Regions from separate parts of the Promicromonospora aerolata genome, predicted to be linked through region 2. Evidence: riboswitches for the same ligand, from Rfam matches in the RefSeq annotation. Region 2 holds a riboswitch; each other region holds the start of a gene.
The links. A riboswitch is a leader RNA that binds a small molecule or an ion and turns the genes downstream of it on or off. The one in region 2 is predicted to bind thiamine pyrophosphate.
Positions count from the first base shown of each region.

Region 1 (6,294 bases), 1.3 Mb from region 2:
TCGGCCGGGCGCTCGTCGTCGCGTTCGCGCGCCTGCGGAGCGTCGAGATCGCGCCCGACGGTGAGCCCCTCACGGTGACGCTGGTGGGGCCGGGCGCCCGGGAGGCGGCCCGGGCGCTGCGGGCGCGCTGGCCCAGTGTGCGGGCGGCGTGCCGCCTCGTGCCGGTGGAGACGTTCGCCGAGGTGCGGGCGGTCGGCACGCCGGGGCGGGTCTACGTGTGCCACGACGACGACGGCGACGCGCTCCGCAGCGCGCTGCGGGACAGCGACCTCTGGCGCGCCGGCGACGGGGCCGTGGTGCTCCGGCTCAACCGGCTCGCGGGCCTGGGCGGGCTGTTCGGCACCCACGACGACGCGATCCTGGACGACCTCGGCGGGCGGCTCGACGTCGTCGAGCCCGGCACCCTGCTGCGCAAGGCGACAGCACCCGGCGTGCTGGTGCACGACGACGTCTACGACCTGATGGCCGTGTCCGCCCACCTCACCTACCTCCGCAACCAGCGGGCGCGCGGCGTCGCCTGGCAGAGCACCCCCGCGATGGTCTCGTGGGCCGACCTCTCCGACGACCTGCGAGCCGCCAACCGCGCGCAGGTGCGCGCCATCCCCGACCGGCTGCGGCAGATGGGCTGCACCGTCGCGCCCGCCGGCGACAACGACCCCGGCCGGATCCCCGAGCCCGTGGTGGACGCGCGGGCCGTGGACGAGCACGCACGGTGGATGGCGGACAAGGTGGCCGCCGGCTGGTCCTACGGACCCGAGCGGGACGACGTCCGCCGCCTGCACCCGGACCTGCGTCCGTGGGAGGACCTGTCGGAGCACGACCGGGAGAAGGACCGTGCGGCGATCCGTGCCATCCCGGTCATCCTGGCGGACTTCGGCCTGCACGTCGTCGCCCTCGACGACGACGCGGGCTTCGAGGCCGCGGACGAGCCCGTCCCCGACCCGCGCGGGGTGGTCCGCGGCTGGCGGATGTTCGGCCGGGGCCGTGCCGAGCAGCCGAGCGAGGGCTGACAGGATGGGGCCCATGCGAAGCGTCACCCTTCTCGGCTCCACGGGGTCCATCGGCACACAGGCGATCGACGTCATCCAGCGCAACCCGGACCGGTTCCGCGTGGACGCGCTGTCCGCGGGCGGCTCGGACCTGCCGGCGCTCGCCCGGCAGGCAGCCGCCCTGGGCGTCCGCGCCGTCGCCGTGGCCGACGCCGCCGCGCGGTCCGCCCTGACCATCCTGCTCCGCGAGGCGGGGGCGGACGGCGTCGAGGTGCTCGCCGGACCCGACGCCGCGTCGGACGTGGCGGGCCGGGGGAGCGACGTGGTGCTCAACGGCATCACCGGGTCGGTCGGTCTGCGCCCCACGCTCGCCGCGCTCGCTGCCGGTTCCAGCCTGGCGCTCGCGAACAAGGAGTCGCTCGTGGTCGGCGGCGCCCTGGTCAAGGCCGCGGTCCGGCACGAGGGGCAGATCGTGCCGGTGGACTCGGAGCACTCGGCGATCGCGCAGTCGCTCCGCTCGGGGTCCGCCGCCGAGGTGCGCAAGCTGGTCGTGACCGCGAGCGGCGGCCCGTTCCGGGGGCGTACGCGGGCCGAGCTGCGGGACGTGACGCCGGACCAGGCCCTGCGGCACCCCAACTTCTCGATGGGGCGCGTGGTCACCACCAACTCGGCGACCCTGGTGAACAAAGGGCTCGAGGTGATCGAGGCGCACCTGCTGTTCGACCTGCCGTTCAGCGCGATCGACGTCGTGGTGCACCCGCAGCAGATGATCCACTCGATGGTCGAGTTCGCCGACGGCTCCACCATCGCGCAGGCGGGGCCGCCGCGGATGCTGGTGCCGATCGCGCTCGGCCTGTCCTGGCCGGACCGGCTGCCGGACGTCGACGTGGCGATCGACTGGACCAAGGCCGCCACCTGGGAGTTCACCCCCCTGGACGACGAGGCCTTTCCGGCCGTCCGTCTGGCCCGGCAGGTGGGTGCGGCGGGCGGCACCCACCCGGCCGTCTACAACGCGGCGAACGAGGTGTGCGTGGACGCGTTCCACGACGGTGCCATCGGGTTCCTCGACATCGTCGACACCGTGGCCGCCGTCGTGGAGGAGCACGCGTCGACCGGAGCGGGCGACGCCTCGTCGGTCGAGGGAGTGCTGGAGGCCGACGCCTGGGCGCGTCGCCGTGCGCAGGAGGTCCTCAGCGCCGCCCGCTGAGTCCGGTACTCACCGGGCGGCGTGGGAGTGGTTGACCGGGCCGTGCCCGTCCCACGGGCCCGGCGCCGTGCCGGTACCGCCGATGACCAGGTCGTCGGCGGCACGGAGGGCCCCGGTCAGGTAGTCCTTCGCGGCGCGTACCGCGGGTTCCCACGTGTCGTACCGCGGCCGCAGGACGGCGCACGCCGAGCTGAGCGTGCAGCCGGTGCCGTGGGTGTTCCTGGTGGCGATCCGGGGCGCGGCCAGGGCGACGACGCCGTCCGGCGCCGCGAGGTGGTCCACCGACTCGGCGGAGCCGAAGTGCCCACCCTTCACCAGGGCGAGCCGGGCCCCGAGCTTGAGCAGCGTGCGTGCCTGGTCGGCGGCCTCCGTGGCGTCCCTCGCCTGCTCGACGCCGAGCAGCACGGCTGCCTCGGGCAGGTTGGGCGTGACCAGGTCGGCCAGGGGGAGCAGCTCGTCGCGCAGCACCGCCTCGGCGTCGGGCGCGAGGAGCCGGTGGCCCGACGTCGAGACCATCACCGGGTCGAGCACCACGTACGGCGCGGGCCCGGCGGACCGCAGCTCGCGCAGGGCCGCCGCGATCGCCCGGGCCACCACGGCGTCCGTCGTCATGCCGATCTTCACCGCGTCCACCGCCACGTCGGCGAACAGGGTCGCCAGCTGCGCGGTCACCATGTCGCCGGGCACGGGCATGACGCGTGCCACCCCGGTCGTGGACTGCGCCGTCAGGCCCGTGAGCACCGCACAGCCGTAGCCGCCGAGTGCCGCGAAGGTCTTCAGGTCGGCCTGGATCCCGGCCCCGCCGGAGGGGTCGGAACCGGCGATCGTCAGCGCCACGACCGGATGACCGGGCGGGCGGGTCCGTACGACGGCGTGGGGCAGAGCAGAGCCCATGAGGCGTCCCTTCGCTAGCACTACCTAGATCAGGTTCCACGGGTGCTTCTCAGCCAGGCTGTCGCCCGGCGCCCCGCGCCAACGGACCCACCCTAGGGCCGGGACGGTGGTGTGCGGAACGTGTCCGGGTCGAGGGGGCGGTAGGGCACGGGGACTGCGGCCCTGACTCGCGGTACTCGGTACGGCGAGTCAGGGCCGCAGTCCGCCGTTCAGCCGCAGTCCGCCGTTCAGCCGCAGTCCGCCGTTCAGCCGCAGTCCGCCGTTCAGGAGCCGGACGGGCTCGAGCCCGCACCGTGCTGCAGCCCGTCGACCAGTAGATCGAGCATGCGCCGGCCGTGGCCCGGCTCCTCGTCCTCCATGGGCAGGGACAGCTTCGAGACCGCGTACAGGAGGTCCTTAGGGCTGGCCACGGCGCGGATCTCGCCGGACTTCGTCGCGGCGTCGAGCAGCGAGCCGAGCGCCGGGCCCAGCCGCCCGAGGAAGTAGGCGGGAAGGGCGTCGAACGCGGGGTCGCCCGAGTGCAGGGACGACGCGAGCCCGCGCTTGGTGACCAGGAACTCCGTGTACCGGTGCAGCCACTTCTCGAGCGCCTCGACCGGCTCGTGCACCTCGGCGAGGGCCGGGGCGGCGTCCGCGCAGGCGTCGACCTCGTGCTGGAACACGGCCTTGACCAGGTCGGAGCGCTTGGGGAAGTGCCGGTACAGCGTGCCCACCCCGACGCCCGCCAGGTCGGCGATCTCCTTGGCCGGCGCGTCCACGCCGGACGTGCCGAAGGCGGCCTTGGCCGCGTCCAGCAGTGCGTCGACGTTGCGCCGCGCGTCGGCGCGCCGCGGCCGCGGCGCTGTGTTCTGGGTCACTTCGCTCCGATCCCTTGCTATCCGGAAAGGCTTTCCATATAGTTTCTGGAAGAGCGTTCCGCTTAGGTCGAGTCTACGACATCGCGCATGCGCTCACCAGACCTCGAACCCCAGGAGGACTCCATGCAGTACCGCAACCTCGGGCGCACCGGAATCAAGGTCAGCCCCTACGCGCTCGGCGCGATGATGTTCGGCGCCGTGGGCAACACCGACCACGACGCCTCGATCAAGATCATCCACAAGGCCCTCGACGCCGGGATCAACGTCATCGACACGGCCGACGCCTACTCGCACGGCGAGTCCGAGGAGATCGTGGGCAAGGCGCTCAAGGGCCGGCGCGACGACGTGGTGCTGGCCACGAAGGTGCACCTGCCCATGAGCGACGACCCCAACCACCGCGGCAACTCCCGCCGCTGGATCATTGCCGAGGTCGAGAACTCCTTGCGCCGCCTGGGCACCGACCACATCGACCTCTACCAGATCCACCGGCCCGACCCCGAGACCGACGTCGAGGACACGCTGGCGGCGCTGACCTACCTCATCAACTCCGGCAAGGTGCGGGCCATCGGCTCGTCCACCATGCCGGCCGCCGACATCGTCGAGGCGCAGTGGGTGGCCGAGCGGCGCGGGCTGGAGCGCTTCCGCTCGGAGCAGCCGCCGTACTCCATCCTGAACCGCGGCATCGAGCGGGACGTGCTGCCCGTCGCCCAGCAGTACGGCATGGGCGCCCTGGTCTGGAGCCCGCTGGCCGGCGGGCTGCTCACCGGTCGGTACCGCAGGGGTCAGGCCAACGACACGCACCGCGCGCAGTACGGGTTCGAGCACCTGCGCGACGAGCACCGCCTCGACGTCGTGGAACAGCTCATCCCGGTCGCCCAGGAGGCCGGAGTGCCCCTGAACCACCTTGCCATGGCGTTCGCCATCGCCCACCCCGGCGTCACCTCCGCGATCATCGGCCCGCGCACCATGGAGCACCTCGACAGCGCGCTCGCGGGCGTCGAGGTGGCCCTGAGCGACGAGCTCCTCGACCGGATCGACGCCATCGTCCCGCCGGGCACCGACGTCGGCCGCCTCGACATGGCCTACGACCCGCCGGCCCTCCAGCAGGCGCCCCTGCGCCGTCGGCCCGCCGACCAGCGGGCGGCGGCCTGACCGTGCACGGCCGGGCCGCACGGCGTCCCACGCGAGAGGAACTGTCATGACGCACCAGCAACAACCCATCGGGACAGGGTTCACAGCGGCCTCGACGGTCGACGACGTGCTGGCCGGCCTCGATCTGACCGGCAAGAACGTCATCGTCACCGGGGGGCACTCGGGACTCGGCCTGGTCGCCACCCGGGCGCTGGCCGGGGCCGGCGCCTCGGTCACCGTCGGCTCACGCGACACGGACCGCGCGGCGGCAGCCGTCGCCGGCATCGACCGGGTCGAGGTCAGCCGGCTCGACCTCATGGACCCGGCGTCCATCGACGTGTTCGTCGCGCGCTACCTCGGGTCGGGGCGCCCCCTGCACATCCTGATCAACAACGCCGGCTATCCGGCGCCCGCGGAGATCGTGCGGGACGGACGCGGCTACGAGGCGCAGTTCGCGACCAATCACCTCGGTCATTTCCAGCTCAGCCTGGGGCTGCACCCCGCATTGCGCGCCGCCGGCGGTGCTCGGGTCGTCACCACGACGTCGGGCGCGCAGCGGATGTCGGACATCCTGTGGGACGACCCGAACTTCACGCGCGGCGGCTACGACCCGGGCCTTGCCTACGCCCAGTCCAAGACGGCCAACGTGCTGTTCACGGTCGAGCTGGACCGGCGCTGGTCCGGCGACGGCATCCGCGCCTTCGCGCCGCACCCCGGCGTCATCGCCACGACGTCGTTCAACAGCGCGGTGGGTGTCGAGGCGCAGCGTGCCCAGGGCCTCATCGACGACGCCGGCCGGCCGGTGATCGACCCCGAACGCGGCAAGAAGACGGAGGCCCAGGGCGCCGCGACCATCGTGTTCGGCGCCACCAGCCCATTGCTGGTGGGAATCGGGGGCCTCTACCTGAACAACAGCGACGTCTCGCAGCTCGACGACGACCAGCCGCCGCCCACGGCGCAGGAGATCACGGCCGACGTCGTGTCCCACTCGGTCGACCCGGAGTCGGCGCGGCGCCTGTGGACCCTGACTGAGCGCCTCCTGGCGGGCTAGTGGATCTGGGCCAGATCCGTGCTACCCAGTGCGCGCTACCCAGTGATTGGGCCGGAAATCTCCGAGGTTTCGGGCCGAATCGCTGGGTAGGCGCGCCGCCGGCTCAGCGGCCCCGCGTCCAGTTGAACACCGCGATGCCCGTCACCAGGGCGCCCACCGTGACCA
Region 1 is NZ_JBHUHF010000001.1:1,865,556-1,871,849, reverse strand. It holds gene ACFSL2_RS08495 (RyR domain-containing protein) at 1-1,010, shown strand, start outside; gene dxr (1-deoxy-D-xylulose-5-phosphate reductoisomerase) at 1,024-2,196, shown strand; gene thiD (bifunctional hydroxymethylpyrimidine kinase/phosphomethylpyrimidine kinase) at 2,206-3,090, opposite strand; TPP riboswitch at 3,080-3,176, opposite strand; gene ACFSL2_RS08480 (TetR/AcrR family transcriptional regulator) at 3,354-3,947, opposite strand; gene ACFSL2_RS08475 (aldo/keto reductase) at 4,071-5,099, shown strand; gene ACFSL2_RS08470 (SDR family NAD(P)-dependent oxidoreductase) at 5,146-6,129, shown strand; gene ACFSL2_RS08465 (hypothetical protein) at 6,233-6,294, opposite strand, start outside.
Region 1: it holds a riboswitch for thiamine pyrophosphate, as region 2 does, so the genes downstream of both, thiD (bifunctional hydroxymethylpyrimidine kinase/phosphomethylpyrimidine kinase) here and thiO (glycine oxidase ThiO) in region 2, are expected to answer to the same signal.

Region 2 (6,294 bases):
CGCTCGGTGCCCGCACGGCTCATACGGATGGTTCGGAACCGGGGCGCGACCGGATGGGCTGCTCCGAGGTCAGCTCATGGTGTCCAGCAGCTTTCGGCAGGCGGCCTCGCAGGAGCGGCAGGCCTCGGCACACACCCGGCAGTGCTCGTGGCTGCTCGCGTGCTGGTCGCACTCGTCGCCGCAGGCCTTGCACGCGGCGATGCAGGCCTCCAGCACGGTCCGGCTGATGTTCGCGTCGTAGCCGGTGTGCCGCGACAGGACGCGAGCCGTGCCGTCGCAGACGTCCGCGCAGTCCAGGTTGCTGCGGACGCACTTGCGCAGGTCGGCCACGGCGTCCTCGCTGAGGCAGGCGTCGGCACAGGCCGTACAGGCCTGGGAGCACTCGACGATCGTCTCGATCGCACGAGCCAGCAGCGTGCGGTCCAGGTTCATGGACTTCGGGTAGGTCTGCAGCATCTCTTCGGTCTTCATGACTCTCCCTGGGGTGGGTACCCGGACAGCGCCGTCGGCCCGACGGGGCCACGCCGCCGATGACCGTTCCACGCTAGGAATGGCCCCAGCCACTCGCAATCGTCGGCCCCACCGGCGGCGCTCGTCGCCCGCACCACGACGTCGCGCTCCCCCGTCCGATACGATCGGGACCGCGAACAGCCGCTCACCTTCGAGACCCCCCGGGGACGCGGCAACACGAGATCCCACTCCTGTGGCGTCCGGCGCAGAGCCCCTGACCTTGAGCACGGGCCACACAGGTGCGGCTGAGAGGTACCGAGATGAGCACGGCTGACGCCGAGACCGCCCGATCCTGGCTTGCGCGGGCGAAGGTTCGCCAGATCGACGAGCTGACGTGGGTGGACGACGACCTCGGCTCCGAGCTGAGTGCCAACGACGTCGCACTCGACTACTCGAGCTGGGTGTTCGACGACGACCTCGAGGTCGGCGAGCGGTTCCGCGTCGCGTTCGGCCTGATCGATCTGCTCGACGAGTTCTGGACCACGCAGGAGATGCACTTCCCGTACTGCGGCAGCTCCCGCGAGCAGCCGCCGCCGGAGCTCTGGGACGGGTACCGGGTCCGTCTGGAGGCACCGGACGTCAGCGAGCAGATCACGCAGTCGCTCTGGTACACGTGGTTCGAGTGCATCGACACCTCGGAGGAGGCGTTCGTGGCCCTGCTCGGCCAGGAGGTGCCGCTGCTGGACGCGGGCACGGTGACCGACGAGGGGTTCCTCCGCCGGGCGGGCCGGGTCCTGCGGGCCTCCGGTCCGGTCCGCTGGGACGTGAAGCTTCCGACCTACTCGGCGGCCTCGTCGATCGAGGCGCTCCGGCCGGCGGTGTTCCGCGGCCTGCTGCGCAGCTACCACGACTACTTCGGCGACCTCGAGCCCGGCCCCGCCCTGAAGATCCTCGACGGCCTCGACCTCCCCCCGGACACCGAGCACCTCACGGAGCTGCGCACCGTGCTCGCCGCCGGGCACTCGAGCCACGTCGCGAGCCCGGAGGCGTGGGCCGCGGCGCAGCGGCCCTGACCTCTCAGCAGGCGGGCATCAGTAGGTAGGCATCGCCGGGTCCACCTCGCGCGCCCAGGCCAGGATGCCGCCCGCGACCGACCGCGCGTCGAGCCCCGCGTCGCGCAGCCGCCGCGCCACGCCGGCGGACCGGGCGCCCGACTTGCACAGCACGTGCACCGGGCGGCCCGCCGCCCAGCCGGCGACGTCGTCCACCACCGTCGTCGCGTCCTCCCCGGCGAAGGCGCCCGAGGGAACGAACCGGGCCTCCGGCAGGGCGGCGAGCTCGACCTCCCACGGCTCCCGCACGTCGAGCACCACCGGCCCGGAGCCGTCGGCGCGGAGCTCGGCCAGCTCCCGTACCGAGACCGCCGCGCCGTCCGACGGCGGCAGCCCGCAGAGCACCGCGTACGGGTCCGCGTCGCCGTCGCCGGCCAGCAGCGCCGTGACGGGTTCCCGGGCCGGATCCCGCCGGACGGTGAGCCGGCGCCACGTGAGGGCCAGCGCGTCGTACGTCGCGAGCCGCCCGAGCAGGTTCTCCCCCGCCCCGGTGATGAGCTTGATCGCCTCGGTCGCCATGACCGAGCCGAGGGTGCCGCACATCGCGCCGAGCACGCCTCCGGCCGCGCAGTCCGGCGAGGCGCCGGCGGGGGCGGGTCCGGGAACACGTCCCGGTAGGTCACACCCTCGGTCCCCTCCGGTGGCGCACCCCAGAACGTGGCGACCTGTCCGGTGAACCGGTAGATCGCGCCCCAGACGCACGGCAGCCCCAGCACCTCGGCGGCGTCCGACACGAGGTAGCGGGTGGCGAAGGCGTCGGTACCGTCCAGCACCAGGTCGTAGCCCGACAGCACACCGAGCGCGTTGGCCGTCGTCAGGCGCTCGCGGTGCTCGACCACCTCGACGTGCGGGTTGACCTCCGCGAGCGCCGCCCGCGCCGACGCCGTCTTGGCCAGACCCACGTCGGAGGTGCCGTGGATCACCTGGCGCTGGAGGTTGGAGGTCTCGACGACGTCGTCGTCCACGATGCCCAGCGTGCCCACCCCCGCGGCGGCGAGGTAGAGCAGGGCGGGGCTGCCCAGGCCGCCGGCGCCCACGACCAGCACGCGGGCGTTCGCCAGCCGGCGCTGCCCGGCCGGACCCACGCCGGGCAGCACGAGATGCCGGGCGTACCGGGCGAGCTCGTCGCGGCCGAGCTCCCGGCCGGTCCCGACCAGTGGGGGCAGCGTGGTCACAGCGCCAGGTCCAGGTTGTCGCCGACGTGCACCAGGCCGTCGGCCGGGGACGACGCGAGCGCCCGCTCCCGGCGCGGGGGGCGTCCGGCGTGTGCGGCGTCGTGCCCGGCCTCCACGGCGAGCCGCATGGCACGGGCCATGCGCACCGGGTCGGCGGCGCGGGTGACGGCGGTGGCGAGCAGCACGCCGTCGCACCCGAGCTCCATGGCCAGTGCGGCGTCCGACGCCGTGCCGATGCCCGCGTCCAGGATCACCGGGACGGAGGAGGCGGCGGCGATCGCCTCGATGTTGCGCGGGTTGGCGATGCCGAGCCCCGAGCCGATGGGCGATCCCAGGGGCATGACCGCCGCACAGCCCACGTCCTGCAGGCGGCGGGCGACGATCGGGTCGTCGTTCGTGTACGGCAGGACGGTGAAGCCGTCGTCGACCAGGGCCTTGGCCGCCTCGACCAGGCCGATCGCGTCGGGCAGCAGCGTCACGTCGTCGGCGATGACCTCCAGCTTGATCCAGTCGGTCTCGCACGCCTCGCGAGCGAGCTGCGCGGTGAGCACCGCCTCGCGCACGGAGAAGCAGCCCGCGGTGTTCGGCAGGGCGCGGATGCCGAGGCGCGCAAGCAGCCCCAGACGGAGGGGTCGCCGGTGCGCGCCGGGTCGTCCGAGGGTCTGGGGCGGGACACCCGGCGCATCGCGACGGTGGTCAGCTCGGTGCCCGACGCCACGAGGGCGTCCTCGAGGGCGAGCAGGCTCGCCGCTCCCCCGGTGCCCATGACGAGGCGCGAGCCAAGGGCCGTGCCCGCGATGGTGAGTGGTGTCTCCATGCTCAGCCTCCCTGGACTGCGGTGACGACCTCGACGCGGTCGCCGGGCCGGACGAGCGTGGTGCCCCACGCGCCGCGCGGCACGACGGCGTCGTCCAGCGCGACGGCGACGCCCTGCGGCGCGCCGTCGACCACGAGGTCGGGCAGGAGCCGGGCGACCAGGTCGACGATGGGCAGCGGGCCGTCGAGCGGGTACGGCTCGCCGTTGACGACGGCGGTGCCGGTCGCCTCGGGGTGCGGGTGCTGCGTGGACGGAGCCGTGGTCATGCTGTGCCTCCTCGAGTCGTGCTGTAAACATCGGCGAACCTGCGCGGGTCCGCGAACCGGGCCGTGGCCTCGACGGCCGCCAGGGCCTCGGTGCCGCCCGGTGCCGCACCCAGCGCCTCGTCGACGGCGGCCGCCGTCAGCGCCGTGAGCAGGATGCCGTTGCGGTGGTGTCCGGTGGCCAGGTAGAGACCGTCGGCCGCCCACCCCAGCAGCGGTGTGTTGTCGGGGCTGCCGGGCCGGGACCGGGTGGTGGTCTCCAGCAGCACGGCGTCGTCGAGGCCGGGCAGGAGCACGCGGGCGTCGCGCAGCAGGGCGAAGACGTCGCCGGCGCGCGTCAGGTGGTCGTCCTCGCGCTCGTCCGACGACGCCCCCACGACCACCTCGCGCCGCCCGTCGGGCCGCACCGCGCGGGGCGCCGCGTAGACGGGGCGCCCCTGGACGGTGCCGCGCACGACGACGGCGGGCGACCGGTCGGCGTCGGCGTCCAGGCGCAGCGTGGTGCCGGGCACCGGGCGCGTGGGCGCACCCGCGAACAGGGCGCCGCTCGCGTGGCCGGCGGCCAGGACCACCGTGCCGGCCGCGTACCTGGTCCCCGCCTCGTCGACCGCGCCGACGACCGCGCCGTCCGCCCAGGTCAGCGAGACCGCGGCGCGGCGGACGAGGCTCGCACGCGCCACCACGACGGCGGTGAGCGCGTCGTGCACCGCACGCGGGTCGACCTGGTGGTCGCGGGGCACCCAGGCCGCGCCCGCCAGCCGCTGCCCGACGGCGGGCTCGCGGCGCCGTGCCTCGTCGGGCGAGATCTCCGCCGAGCCGAGGTCCCACTCGCGGTGCAGGTCCAGCAGCCGGCGCAGCACGGCCAGGTCGTCGCCGTCGTAGGCCACGGCGAGCGTGCCGGTCGTCTCCAGCCCGACAGCGCCCGGCGGCAGCCCGGCGGCCCGTTCGAGCGCTTCGGCGAACGCCGGCCAGAGGGCGAGGGAGGCGGTGCCCAACCGGGCCAGGCCCTGTTCGCCGAAGCCCGCCTCCATGACGGGTGCGAGCATGCCGGCGGCGGCATGCGTGGCCCCGTCACCGGGCGCCGGGTCCAGGACGACGACGTTCGCGCCGGTCTCCAGCGCCCGCCAGGCGGCGGTCAGCCCGATGATGCCCCCGCCGATGACGAGGACGTCGCATCTTCGGCTGCTCACATGACTGCTCACGTGTTCTCCCTTCGCTGGCATGACCCAGATCAGGTTCGACGGTCGGCGCTCACGCCCTCTCAGCCCCGTGCGGGGCTCCCGTGCACCCGACAACCATAGCCCCGCCCACGGGGTGCCCCGACCGGGACGGGAGGCACGGCGGAGCGCGGTGTCTGTCTACACTCGCGCTCGTGGACCCCCGAACCCGACTCGCAGACGCCCGCCTGTACCTGTGCACGGACGCGCGCCAGGACACGGACGACCTCGAACCGTTCCTGCACGCGGCGCTGGAGGGTGGCGTCGACGTCGTCCAGCTCCGGGACAAGTCCCTGGACGCGGCCCGCGAGGTCGAGCTGCACGCGCTCGTCGCCCGGGTGGCCGCCGAGCACGGCGCCCTCTGGGCCGTCAACGACCGCGCCGACATCGCGGGACTGAGCGGTGCGCCGGTGGTGCACATGGGCCAGGACGACCTCCCGCCGCACGCCGTGCGGGCCCTGCTGGGCGACGAGCCGGTCCTCGGCCGCTCCACGCACACCCTGGACCAGGCGCTGGCCGCCGAGGCGGACCCGCGCGTCGACTACTTCTGCGTCGGCCCCCTGTGGGCCACACCGACCAAACCGGGCCGCGCCGCCGTCGGCCTCGACCTGCTGCGGGACGTCGCCGCCCGCGAGCCGGCCACACCCTGGTTCGCCATCGGCGGCATCGACGCCACCCGGCTCGACCAGGTGCTCGACGCCGGGGCGCGCCGCATCGTCGTCGTCCGTGCGATCACCCGGGCTTCCGACCCCCGCGCGGCCGCGGCCGCCCTACGCCGCCGGGTCACTGGTTCGACTCGATGAGATCGGTCGCTTGGGATGAGATCGGTCAATCAAGCGACCGATCTCATCCCAAGTGACCGAAGTCAACCTGGTCGTGGACAGCGCCTACTGGCCGGTGAACACGAACGGCGAGCCCGGCTCCTTCTCGATGTCCCCCTCAGCGGAGTTGGTGACAGTCACGTTCGACAGGATCGCGTTGCCGCGAGCGCCGGCCATCGCCAGGATGCCGGACCCGTTGTTGGACCGGTCGATCCGCACGTCCGTGATCCGCACGTCGGGGATGTTCCCGCCACCGTTCTTGAACTGGATGCCGTCGTACGTGGAGTCGACGATGTCCGTGTCCCGGATGGTGACGCCGACGATGTCGTGCGTCTGCGGGAAGATCGTGATCGCGCCGAACTCCTGGTCCTCGTTCCAGAAGGCCCCGCCGGTGCGATGGAGACCGTTGTTGGCGATGAGCGTCGTCCCCGAGAACGGC
Region 2 is NZ_JBHUHF010000001.1:595,126-601,419, reverse strand. It holds gene ACFSL2_RS02645 (four-helix bundle copper-binding protein) at 70-471, opposite strand; gene ACFSL2_RS02640 (hypothetical protein) at 771-1,523, shown strand; partial or broken gene ACFSL2_RS02635 (ThiF family adenylyltransferase) at 1,542-2,737, opposite strand; partial or broken gene ACFSL2_RS02630 (thiazole synthase) at 2,734-3,554, opposite strand; gene thiS (sulfur carrier protein ThiS) at 3,557-3,820, opposite strand; gene thiO (glycine oxidase ThiO) at 3,817-5,007, opposite strand; TPP riboswitch at 5,009-5,111, opposite strand; gene thiE (thiamine phosphate synthase) at 5,190-5,837, shown strand; gene ACFSL2_RS02610 (CARDB domain-containing protein) at 5,922-6,294, opposite strand, start outside.

Region 3 (6,294 bases), 2.5 Mb from region 2:
CGGCGCGGAACTCCGCCGACTTCTTGGCCATGCCCTCCGCCTGAGCTGCCGCCGCGTCCGCGAGCGCCGCCTGGTTCTGTGCCCCGCCGAACTCATCGCGGATGTCCTGCGAGATCCGCATCGAGCAGAACTTGGGCCCGCACATCGAGCAGAAGTGCGCGGTCTTCGCGGCCTCGGCGGGCAGCGTCTCGTCGTGGTATGCCTCGGCGAGCTCGGGGTCGAGCGAGAGGTTGAACTGGTCCCGCCAGCGGAACTCGAAGCGGGCCTTGGACAGGGCGTCGTCGCGGTCACGGGCACCGGGGTGCCCCTTGGCGACGTCGGCTGCGTGCGCCGCGATCTTGTAGGTGACCACGCCGGTGCGCACGTCGTCCCGGTCCGGCAGGCCCAGGTGCTCCTTGGGCGTGACGTAGCAGAGCATCGCGGTGCCGTACCGGGCGATCTCGGTGGCGCCGATGGCCGAGGTGATGTGGTCGTACCCGGGCGCGATGTCGGTCACGAGCGGGCCGAGCGTGTAGAACGGCGCCCCGTCGCAGAGCTCCTGCTGCCGCTCCACGTTCTCGCGCACCAGGTGGAAGGGGACGTGTCCGGGTCCTTCGACCATGACCTGGACGTCGTGCTCCCAGGCGCGCTTCGTCAGCTCGGCGAGCGTGTCGAGCTCGGCGAACTGGGCCTCGTCGTTCGCGTCGGCGAGCGATCCCGGGCGCAGCCCGTCGCCCAGGGAGAACGCGACGTCGTAGGCCGCGAAGATCTCGCAGAGCTCGTCGAAGTGGGTGTAGAGGAAGTTCTCCTGGTGGTGGGCCAGGCACCAGCCGGCGAGGATCGACCCGCCGCGCGAGACGATGCCGGTGACGCGGTCCGCGGTGAGGGGCACGTACCGCAGCAGCACGCCGGCATGCACGGTCATGTAGTCGACGCCCTGCTCGCACTGCTCGATCACGGTGTCCCGGTAGACCTCCCAGGTCAGCGCGCTCGCGTCGCCGTTCACCTTCTCCAGGGCCTGGTAGATCGGCACCGTGCCGATCGGCACCGGCGAGTTCCGCAGGAGCCATTCCCGGGTGGTGTGGATGTCGTCACCGGTGGACAGGTCCATGACGGTGTCGGCGCCCCACTTGGTGGCCCACTCGAGCTTTTCCACCTCCTCCGCGATAGAGCTGTGGACGGCGGAGTTGCCGATGTTCGCGTTGACCTTCACCAGGAACGCCCGGCCGATGATCATCGGCTCCGACTCCGGGTGGTTCACGTTGTTCGGGATGATCGCCCGGCCGGCGGCCACCTCGCTGCGCACCAGCTCGACGTCGCAGCCCTCGCGCACCGCGACGAACCGCATCTCCGGCGTGATCACGCCCTGGCGCGCGTAGTGCATCTGGGTGACGGTCCGGCCGGGGACGGCCCGGCGCGGCCGACGTCGTTCGCCCTGCCATTCCTGAGAGGCGGCACCCCGGCGGACGGCGCCGCGGCCGTCGTCCGTCAGGTCACGACGGCGACCGTCGTACTCCTTCGTGTCCCCCCGGGCCACGACCCAGGGTTCTCGGGCCGGCCGCAGCCCGCGCACCGGGTCGGAGCCCGGTCCCTGCGTGCGGTAGACCCGCACTGGCTCGTTCGGGGTGCCGTCGGGCGACGGCGCCAGCGTGATCTCGGTGACCGGCACCCGCAGGCCGGCGTCGTCGTGCTGCGGGTGGTGCTCGGCGTCGTGCGCCGTGTCCCGCGCGGTGTCGTACTCGTACGCGAGCATGCGGGACTGGGTGTTCTCCATCATGAGACTCCTGCTTCCTACGCCGGTGTTAACCGGACAGGTTCAACGGTCCCGGGCCGTCCAGCCCGATCTCAGCCCCTGCGCGAGGCACCCGTGGGATCGCGACGACGTTAGCACCCGACGGCGGCTCGATCACCTGCGGGTAAACCCTTCTGTCCCGGCCGCGGTTCTGGTAAGGAAGGTCAACGGCTCGCTCCACCCAGTAGTGGGCCCGGGACATGGAGGCAGGCATGTCGAACCGAAGAGAGCTGCGAACGAGGGCGTTCGCGCTGGCAGCGACAGGAGCGCTCGTGGTGCAAGCAGGAATCGTGGCGAGTGCGGTGCCGGCGACGGGCGCGCCCGAGGCAGGCACGACGGCGTCGGACAACCAGATCACGCTGACCACCTGGGACGGGTATGGCGAGCTGCGCGCGGGCAGCTCCGTGAACCTGCGGCCGGGTGCCAAGGGCGGGCTCGTGCTGCGGAGCGCGGGCGACACCGTGGAGTACACCGACCCGTTCGGTGACGGCACCCCCGTCACCTACGAGACGGGCAGGTGGACGTCGCCGGTGGTCGAGACGGAGTACCCGATCGACGAGTCCGTGAGCTCGTGGAACGCCGTCACGCCCACGGGCACCTGGGTGGAGATCGAGTTCCGCGGCCGCAAGGCCGACGGCACGTGGACCAAGTGGTTCGTGATGAGCCGCTGGGCGTCGGGCGACGAGTTCGCACCCGCCGACGGCAGCGTCGGCGACATCCACCGCACGTCCGTGAACGGCCAGACCGACGCCGACGCGTACCTCTTCACGGACACCTACGTCGCGAAGTCCGGCCACGAGCCGAACGCGTTCCAGACCCGGGCCACGCTGTACCGGCCGGAGGGCACCCGGGTCTCCCCGCGGCTGGACACGGTGAGCACGATGACCAACGAGTACCTGCCCGACTCGCACTACTCGGGCACGACCGACTTCACGCTCGGGCGCGCGGTCGAGCTCGACGTGCCGCGGTACAGCCAGAACATCCACCGCGGCGAGTACCCCGAGTTCGGCGGTGGCGGTCAGGTGTGGTGCTCGCCGACGTCGTCCACGATGGTGCTCTACTCCTACGGACTCGAGGTCCCGGCCGAGGAGCTGGAGGGCATCGAGGCGCCGAACGGTGACCCGCAGGTCGACTACGCCGCCATGCACACCTGGGACTACGCGTACGAGGGCGCCGGCAACTGGCCCTTCAACGCGGCGTACGCGAGCACGTTCGGCCTGGAGTCGTTCGTGACCCGGCTGCGCTCCCTCGCGGAGGCCGAGAAGTTCATCGAGGCCGGGATCCCGCTCATCCTCTCGATCAACTTCGAGGAGGCAGAGATGCCGGAGGCCGGATACGGCACCAACGGGCACATCGTCACGCTGGTCGGGTTCACCGCTGACGGCGACCCCGTCATCAACGACCCGAACAAGGCGAGCAACGAGGCGGTGCGTTCGGTGTACACGCGGGAGAACTTCGAACGTGTCTGGCAGACCTCGACCGACGGCATCACGTACGTCTACCACCCGAGGGACGTCAAGCTGCCGCGCAACCTCCCGGGGGTCACCGCGAACTGGTGATGGCGTAGGCGCCGGTCGTACTTCCGTTGGTCGAGCTTGCCGAGGCCTGGCCTCGACAAGCTCGACCCCGACGAGAGCACGAGTTCAACCCAGGGGTGGCATCGCCGCACCAGGACGGCTCCGTAGCGTCGACGCAAGTCGTTCGCAGACCGGAGGTCGTCGATGGGTATTCAGGTGCAGTCACTGGGAAAGCGGTACGGGCGCACCTGGGCGGTGCGTGACCTGTCGTTCGAGGTACGGCCGGGCAAGGTGACCGGGTTCCTCGGGCCGAACGGGGCGGGCAAGTCCACGACCATGCGCTCGATCGTGGGCCTCGACCGGCCCACCCGCGGCGGGGCACTGATCGACGGAACGCGGTACGCCAAGCTGAGTGCTCCGCTGCGCGAGGTCGGGACCCTGCTCGACGCGACGTCCGCGCACCGGTCCCGCCGCGCCGTCGACCATCTGCGCACGGTTGCCGCGACGCACGGTTTCTCCCGGGCAAGAATCGACGAGGTGCTCGAGCTGACCGGGCTCGAGAGTGCCGCCCGGCTCAAGGCGGGGAAGTTCTCCCTCGGGATGAGCCAGCGCCTCGGCATCGCCGTCGCACTGCTCGGTGACCCGCACACGTTGATCCTGGACGAGCCCGTCAACGGGCTGGACCCGGAGGGGGTGACGTGGATCCGCGGACTGCTGGGATCGCTCGCCGCCGAGGGCCGCACGGTGTTCCTGTCCTCCCACCTGCTGAGCGAGCTGGCACTGGTCGCCGACCACGTGGTGGTGATCGGGCGAGGCGAGCTGATCGCGGACGCGTCGATCGCGGAGCTGACCTCCCACGCCGGTCGGACGCTCGAGGAGGCTTACATCGACCTCACCCGGGACGCCGTCGAATACCACGGCGGCAAGGCGGGCAAGGACCACGCCGGCGGCGCGGACGGAGTCCGGTCGTGACGGTCGCGACACGGGCAGTACACGCCGAATGGGTGAAGTTCCGTTCGCTCCCGTCGCACCCGGTGACCGTAGCCGTCGCGTTCGCCATGATCATCGGGCTTGCCGCGATGCTGCTGTCGGCCCAGGACCGCGACGGCGCGGTCCCCGCGCCGACGCCGACCGAGCTGCTGGCCGGAGTGCCGTGGGCGCAGTTCGTGCTGGCGGTGCTCGCCGTCGTGATGATCTGCTCGGAGTGGGCATCAGGCACGAGCAAGGTCACGTTCCTGGCCGTGCCGACCCGGTGGCCGGTGCTGGCCGGGAAGGCCACGGTCGTCGGCACGGTCGGACTCGTCGCCGGCGCCACCGGCGGCGCGACGGCCTTCGCCCTGGCCTCTGCCTCGGGAACCGACCTGGGCGTGGAACTCACCCTCACGGTCCGGCTGGTCGCCGGCGCAGGGCTGTACCTGGGCACCATCGCTGTGCTCGCGCTCGCGATCGGGGCGATCGTCCGTGACCTCGCGGGCTCGATCCTCGCGGTGGTCGGGTTCCTGTGGGTCATGCCGTTCGTCGCCGCCATGATCCCGGTGCCGGAGGTGCGGGAGCTCTCGGTCTACCTACCGGCGTCGGCGGGCGTTCTGCTCCTCGCGCCCGACGGCGCCGCCACCGAGCTCACGCCCTGGGGCGGCTACGCCATCCTGCTCGCCTGGACGACAGCCGCACTCGCCGGTGCCGTCGTCACGCTGCGAGGCCGAGATGTCTGACCACTACACGCACCTTGGAGGTAACCCGGTGACCCGCCGAAGCACCCCGGCCCGTCCCCTCTTCATCGGCGCAGTCGCCGCCGAGGCCGTGAAGCTGTGGACGCTGCTCTCGCACCGCGTGCTCGCCGCCGTCGCGCTGCTCGTGATCATCGGCACGGGTGCGCTGCTCTCGTTCAGCATGCGGTCCCGGCTCGCCGACCCTCGGTTCGCCGGGCAGACGATCACCGCCGATCCGACGCAGTTCGTGGACAGCGTGCTGTGGGCACAGATCATCGTCGCCGTGCTCGCCGTGCTCTCGGTCACCGGCGAGTACACCTCGGGACAGGCTCGGCTCTCGCTGCTGGCGCTGCCGACGCGGTCACCATGGCTCGCCGCCAAGGCCGTCGTGCTGGCCGCTCTCGGATTCCTGATCGGCGTGATCGGCGCGGCGTGCAGCCTCGGCCTCTCGATGCTGATCCTGCCGGGGTCCGGCGTCGTGTACGCGCCCGATCCCGGAGAGGCCGCCGTACTCGCGCTCCGTTCGGGGACGTACCTCGCGGCCATTGCGGTCCTCGCCACTGGTCTGGCGGCCGCGCTACGCCACGTCACCGGCGCGCTCACCGCCGTCCTCGGGCTCCTGATCGTGGCACCGCCGCTGCTCTCGTCGATCCCGGGAGTCCGGAGGGCCGCCGACTACACCCCGACCTACGCAGGGCGCAGGCTCATCTCCGACCTCCCCTCCGCCGCGCAGTTCGAACCCTGGGTGGGGTTCGGCGTCCTCGCTCTGTGGGCAGTCGTCGCGCTGCTCACCGCGGGTGTCCTGCTCCACTCGCGTGACGCCTGACCTGTGGCAGCGCGCAGAATGGACCCGGACATGAGCCGAGAACCCAGCGCGAGGACGGGGACGATGACGACCGAGAGCCTGCGGGTCGAGGCGGCTGACCTGACCCGTCCGCCGTCGCCCCTCGCCGTCCGGCTGCGCCGGCATCCAGGTGCCGTGGACGTCGCTGTGACGGCCGCCGCGGGACTTCCGCACCTGCTCGCGCTGAGTCTTCGCGCCGACACCGCGTGGTGGGGGTATCTGCTCCTCGCGGTCGCCACCGGGGTCCTGCTCGCGCGCCGCCGATGGCCGCTCACGGTGCTGGTCGTCGCAGCTCTGGCCGGCGCGCTCAGCTCGCTCACGCAGCCGGGGTTCGGTTTTCCGACCATCCCGTTCGCCATCGCCCTGTACACCGTCGCCTCCCGCCAGACGACGACCCGCACGCTGGTCGGCTACGGCACGGCGATGGCGGTGGCCATGCTCGCCACCGTCCCC
Region 3 is NZ_JBHUHF010000001.1:3,069,815-3,076,108, forward strand. It holds gene thiC (phosphomethylpyrimidine synthase ThiC) at 1-1,756, opposite strand, end outside; TPP riboswitch at 1,751-1,856, opposite strand; gene ACFSL2_RS13765 (C39 family peptidase) at 1,984-3,330, shown strand; gene ACFSL2_RS13770 (ABC transporter ATP-binding protein) at 3,505-4,260, shown strand; gene ACFSL2_RS13775 (hypothetical protein) at 4,257-5,000, shown strand; gene ACFSL2_RS13780 (hypothetical protein) at 5,029-5,823, shown strand; gene ACFSL2_RS13785 (sensor histidine kinase) at 5,887-6,294, shown strand, end outside.
Region 3: it holds a riboswitch for thiamine pyrophosphate, as region 2 does, so the genes downstream of both, thiC (phosphomethylpyrimidine synthase ThiC) here and thiO (glycine oxidase ThiO) in region 2, are expected to answer to the same signal.